Regions from separate parts of the Pontibacillus sp. ABV4_188 genome, predicted to be linked through region 2. Evidence: riboswitches for the same ligand, from Rfam matches in the RefSeq annotation. Region 2 holds a riboswitch; the other holds the start of a gene.

Region 1 (3,178 bases), 1.4 Mb from region 2:
GATTAAAACAAAAGGCGTGCCATCAACAACGATTGCAATCTTCCCATCCAGAATTTCTCCAGCTACAATGTCTGGTCGTTCCGTAGCTTTCATGGTGGGAAATGGAGTGTATTTTGGGTCAACAATTAGCTCTTCTAGCATACCGCTCTCTAGTATCTTATCGGTATCGACTTGTTCGATTCGTTTCGTTAATGTGTCCAACACTTGTTGATCAACCAGACCGCGAACATACGTCACGTACACCTTTGTCCGTGTATCCTTGCCAACACAGTGTTGTTGGAATGAGAGTTTAGGCGTGCGCGTTCTCCTTCGAATGAGAGCCATGTTGGTATCTATATCTTCCACAAACCCTTCTCGTGGCCCTCGAACAAGGGTCTGTACTTTTGATTCTTCTACTTTTCGAAAATAGTCAGTTTGTTCAACTGTAATGACAAGTGCCAGATCACAATCTTGAATAAAAAGAATGACATGCCCTGTCAACAATGCTTCTGTAACGCCTTTAAACGTCGTTTCTTCCTTGATTTCTGATGCGCTATTGAGGCCTTTCTTCATAGACTCCAGGTTTTTTTGAGTGTCAATGCCTTCTTTTTCCCATTCCAATAAAGGCTTTAAAATATTCTCTTCTACTTTACTCTCGTCAGCGAGCGTATGTAGGTAGAGCATAGCAAGCGGGACAGGCGACTGATCCAGTACTTTTGTACACAGTTCTGGACTATCATCAAAAATTGAAGTAATATGCTGGAGATTTTTCGTTACATCTTTAAAAAGAGAGCTAGCATTATAGGGTTCAGGCGCATGAACAGTTGAATCATTCGAACGAGATTTCGTTTTCCTTATACGTGGACTCATATAAATCACCTATCGTTAGTATGAATCGAATGTTTGGCTTTATGCGTTTAAAAAAAGAGGGGCGTCACTAACGGGATAAAGGAAACATCATCCTTGACCATTGATACGCATATTGATACCATTACATTTATTCAAAAGAATAGTGGCTGTGAAATTTATGGGTAACACTATAACTGGAGCCAATCCTGGAGAGATCGCTAGTAAAGCGACGCCGAAGGGTTCATGATCTCAGGCAACCGGACAGGAACGAACTTACATACAGAATACGTGTATGGGTACGTTTGTCTGAGGTCGGCGAGAGCTGATCTCTTTTTTTGTTCATAGAAAATATAGGCAGAGGTGGATCATCATGGAAAAACGTAAAGCAGTAGTAAGCGTCATCGGAAAAGACCAAGTTGGAATCATCGCGAACGTGACAAACGTACTCGCAGAATATAAATTGAACGTGCTCGATATCAGCCAAACGATTGTGGAAGAATACTTCACAATGATTATGATTATCGATGTGAAAGAAGCGCATGATCTAGATACAATCAGAAAAGTACTACAAGAAACTGGCGAGAACTTAAGCGTGCAAATTAGTCTGCAGCTAGAAGAAGTTTTCCAGTCTATGCACCGCATTTAAGGAGGGCTCCCCATGAATATTGCATTTAACGAAATAACAGAAACCATCCGCATGGTTCAAATGGAGAACCTCGATATCCGTACGGTTACCATCGGAATCAGCCTTCGTGACTGTGCCGATTCAGATATTGAGAAGTTAAAAGAAAATGTCTACAACAAAATTACGACATACGCAAAAGACTTAACAACTGTTGCTGAGCAAGTTGAAAAAGAGTACGGTGTACCAATCATCAATAAACGTATATCAATCACGCCTGTATCTGAAATTCTTGGCAATGCAACTGTGGCTGAAGCCGTTGAAGTTGCAAAAACGCTAGACCAAGCAGCGAAAGATCTTGGCGTTGATTTTATTGGCGGCTATTCCGCTCTTACTCATAAAGGGGTCACAAAAGGAGATCAAACTCTAATTGATTCTCTTCCTGAAGCCTTAAGTGTGACTGAACGTGTCTGTGGTTCTGTGTCTGTAGCGACTACTCGTACAGGTATCAACATGGATGTTGTGAAACAAATGGGTCACGTGATCAGTGATGCAGCAGAGCGCACAAAGGATCAAAACGGAATTGCCTGTGCGAAGCTTGTGGTGTTCAGTAACCCAGTAGAAGACAATCCGTTCATGGCCGGTGCTTTCCACGGAACAGGTGAGGGCGAAGCGGTCCTAAACGTCGGCGTTAGTGGTCCTGGTGTAGTATTGAGTGCGCTGAAGCGTTACCCAGAAGCGGATCTTGGTGAAGTATCTGAAGTTATTAAAAATACTGTCTTCAAAATTACTCGCGCTGGTGAACTTGTTGGACGCCAGGTAGCCGAACGAATCGGTGTTCCATTCGGCATTCTTGACCTTTCCCTTGCGCCAACGAACGCGCTAAACGACAGTGTCGCTCGCATATTAGAAGAGATCGGCCTTGAACGCGTTGGTACACACGGCACAATTGCGGCGCTTGCTCTTATGAATGACGCTGTGAAAAAAGGTGGCGCCATGGCAAGCTCCTATGTAGGCGGATTAAGCGGTGCATTTATTCCGGTTAGTGAAGATGAAGGTATGATCGAAGGGGTAACAGAAGGATCCCTTTCCCTATCAAAACTTGAAGCGATGACATGCGTCTGTTCCGTAGGTCTTGATATGATCGCCCTAACCGGTGACGCAAGTCCCGCAACCTTATCCGGCATTATCGCCGACGAAGCAGCTATCGGTATGATTAACAAGAAAACAACAGCCGTACGCGTCATTCCGGTTCCAGGAAAAGAAGAAGGCGAAATGATCGAATTCGGCGGACTCCTTGGCCGCGCTCCTGTTATGGGTGTGAATCCATACAGCAGCGAGGGCTTCGTGAACCGAGGCGGTCGCATTCCAGCTCCGTTGCAGGCTTTGATTAACTAAAAATATCGATATGTAGACTGCCCAAACTTGGTTTGGGCAGTTTTTTGTTTGGGGCGAGAGGGAGACGTGCGACGGCTTAAAAGAGAGGATCACGGCGTAAGAAGAGACACCGCGGCTTGAAAGCGAGCACCCACGGCCTAAGCTAGAACAAAGACGGCCCAAAAGATGAAAATGACAGCTCGAGAGGGGGAGCGACGGCGTAAGTAGAGTGCGAACGGCTTAAGTAAAGGCGCTACGACTCGAAAAGCATACCAACGGCTCAAGTACGAAATCATTTAACTAGCCTCAAAGCTCTCTCAACTAAAACCCACAAAAAAACAGGCTGAACGC
Region 2 (3,178 bases):
ACCCAAGGGCTAGAGGATTACTTGAAACAATAAACATTGCTTTTGAATCTTTTAAGATCTCTTGAACGTCTTCTAAAGGCTCAATTTGTCCGTAGAAGTTCGGATATTGAATGACAACCCCTGCAGTTTCTTCATCTAATTCATCCGCTAACATAGATAGGTTTGTTAATCCTTCTCTTGCTTCAATCTCAACCACTTCAATGTTTTGTCCCATTGCATAGGAATGAATAACTTCTAAAGAGTGAGGGTGAATCGCTTTAGATACAAGAACTTTTTTCTTTTTTGTTTGTCCAGCGCTTAACGTCACTGCTTCAGCAAGTGAGGTGCCCCCGTCGTACATAGATGAGTTAGATACTTCCATTCCTGTTAGCTCAGATATCATCGTCTGAAATTCAAAGATCGCTTGTAACTCTCCTTGAGAAATCTCTGGCTGATAAGGTGTGTAAGCTGTATAGAATTCGGAACGAGACAGTACATGATCTACAATGGAGGGAATGTAATGATCATAAACCCCTGCCCCCAGAAAAGATGTGTAGTCTTTCGTATTGATGTTCTCACCAGCTAGTTGAGCCAATTCTTTCATTAACTCTGGCTCGCTTGCGCTTGGCTTTATGTTTAACTCCCCTTTGAAACGAACCTTCTCAGGAATATCACTAAATAAAACATCTGTTGATTCAACGCCAATACTCTCTAGCATAGATCGTTTATCATGATCGGTCATGGGTAAATATCGAAATGTCATTGTAAAACCTCCCTATCCTTATCCTTACCGCTTATAAAAGGGTGTCGGTATAACTTTTGCTTTCAATAATCGTTTGCGAACCTGAACCAGGAGTTCCGTGTCGGGCTCCGTATATTGATTAGGAACAACGGCAAGACCTATATTTCTCTCTAATGTCGGAGACTGTGTACCTGTAGTAACAAAACCAATTTCCTTGTCGCCATCAAATACTTTATAACCGTGGCGTGGAATCCCTTTATCGATCATTTCAAGACCTACTAGTTTCCGGTTTGTTCCTTCTTCTTTTTGCTTCTTAAGAACATGCTTACCAATAAAGTCACCTTCTTTATCCACTTTGACAGCAAATCCAAGTCCAGCTTCAATCGGCGTAATATCTGCACTTAGTTCCTGACCATATAATGGAAGTTTTGCTTCAAAACGAAGCGTGTCCCTTGCCCCAAGACCAACAGGAAGTACCCCATCCTTCTCGCCTTCAGTAAGAATGGCTCTCCAAAGCGCTCCCCCCGCCTCAGGATGAATATAAATCTCAAATCCATCTTCTCCTGTATAACCCGTACGAGAAACAAGTGCTCCATGTTCAACACTACTAAAGGAGACATCCTGCAAGAATCGGAAGAATTTGATTTCAGAAAGATCCTGATCCGTTAAACGTTGCAAAATCGCTTCAGCCTTCGGTCCTTGAATAGCGAGTTGGACATATTGATCAGAAACGTCATGAAGCGTTGCGTTTTCCGTTAAATTTTCCTTTAGCCATTTGAAATCCTTGTCTGTATTCGCTGCATTCACCACAAGCAAATAGGATTGTTCCTGCAATTTATAGACAATCAGATCATCAACCGTCCCGCCATCTTCATAGCAAAGAAACGTATATTGCGCCCGGTTAGTTGTCAATTTAGTCACATCATTCGTGAGCATCTTTTGCAGATAAGCTTCACTTTCTGGTCCCTCTACTAAAATTTCTCCCATATGAGAGACATCAAATAGACCTGCGCTGTTTCTCGTTGCGTGATGTTCTTCTTTAATAGATGTAAATTGAACAGGAAGATCCCATCCTCCAAAGTCAACTGTTTTTGCTCCCCAATCCCCGTAATGAGGGTGAAGTGGTGTACGTTTTAAATCAGCCATTTTTAAAATCCCCCTATGTACATAATCGTTCGAACTTGCGCTATTTTTCTGAAAATTAAACATAAAAAAACAGAGAATACACGATTACCGTGTCATTCCCTGTCCGTTAACCAGAAAGTTTCGCAGTAGATCTTGGCTGCTTTCTTCTTGGGTGGCCTTACGTAGGCACTCTCCAGAGGTGCGTCCTACAAGAGTCTTTTTGCCTGAGAGATTCACATCACTGTTTGCTCCTTCGGCGCCGCCAAGTTACTGCGGTCTCTCCTCTTGTAATCATTCGCGATAATAATATTTTCATAAATGGTTCATACTAATTCATAAACATTACGGAATAGTAAACACTAGTTTACAAATTCACTGTCATTATATCACACGGTTTTTGGACTGTGCACAAAAATTTATTGCTTTTAAAGGTAGGGGTACGCATGAATCCATCTATACAGATCGATACGTCTATTGATCCAATAGTCGCAACGAACTTGCAGTCAGAAGGCCCTTTTGCTTCATGGGAACTATTCCAGATGGCTTATGAAACATCAAAGCATGTTGCAACACCTGAATTTAAAGGGCTACAATCACCTAAATACTTACCTCACGTCGACTTTCTCCCTCATCAATTAAATTGTGCTGAACAAGTGGTGGAAGAAATGAGCGGACGCGCAATCCTAGCAGACGAAGTAGGTCTTGGTAAAACGATAGAAGCAGGATTAATTTTAAAAGAATACATGATTCGTGGACTTGTCAAAAAAGTACTCATACTAGCCCCAGCCTCTCTCGTCAATCAGTGGGTACAAGAAATGAATCAGAAGTTCTATATCCCTGCAGCAGCCCAAAGAAAATCTGCTATATGGGACTATGATGTTGTCGTATCTTCTATTGATACAGCTAAGCGACCTCCGCACCGAGAGAAACTTTTAGAAACAGAATATGACCTTATTATCATCGATGAGGCTCATAAATTAAAAAACCACAAGACGAAAAACTACGCCTTCGTCCGATCACTAAAAAAGAAATACTGCCTTCTTCTTACGGCTACTCCGGTGCAGAACCACTTGGTTGATATTTTTAATTTAGTATCCATTTTAAAACCAGGTCACTTAGGAAACTATGAAGACTTCACAAAACGATTTGGAAGAAACCGAAACCAACTCTCAAATGATGAACATCTAAAAGAATTAGTTAAGAAAGTTATGGTCCGTAACCGTCGCGATGAAACAGGTGTCGATTGGACAAAGCGTAACGTAGAAACCGTCTATATTGATTTCACAGAAGAAGAAAAGAATGCTTACGAAAAGCTGTCTGAAGTTACAAGCG

Evidence for each region. A riboswitch is a leader RNA that binds a small molecule or an ion and turns the genes downstream of it on or off. The one in region 2 is predicted to bind glycine.
Region 1: another riboswitch for glycine. It lies ahead of ACYX4O_RS06620 (ACT domain-containing protein); the one in region 2 lies ahead of gcvT (glycine cleavage system aminomethyltransferase GcvT).

What each region holds. Positions count from the first base shown of each region.
Region 1 covers NZ_CM149975.1:1,316,465-1,319,642, forward strand. The annotation lists gene ACYX4O_RS06615 (spore germination protein) at 1-849, opposite strand, end outside; glycine riboswitch at 1,025-1,103, shown strand; gene ACYX4O_RS06620 (ACT domain-containing protein) at 1,199-1,474, shown strand; gene ACYX4O_RS06625 (DUF711 family protein) at 1,487-2,848, shown strand.
Region 2 covers NZ_CM149975.1:2,672,523-2,675,700, forward strand. The annotation lists gene gcvPA (aminomethyl-transferring glycine dehydrogenase subunit GcvPA) at 1-742, opposite strand, end outside; gene gcvT (glycine cleavage system aminomethyltransferase GcvT) at 767-1,867, opposite strand; glycine riboswitch at 1,965-2,045, opposite strand; glycine riboswitch at 2,049-2,141, opposite strand; gene ACYX4O_RS13795 (DEAD/DEAH box helicase) at 2,290-3,178, shown strand, end outside.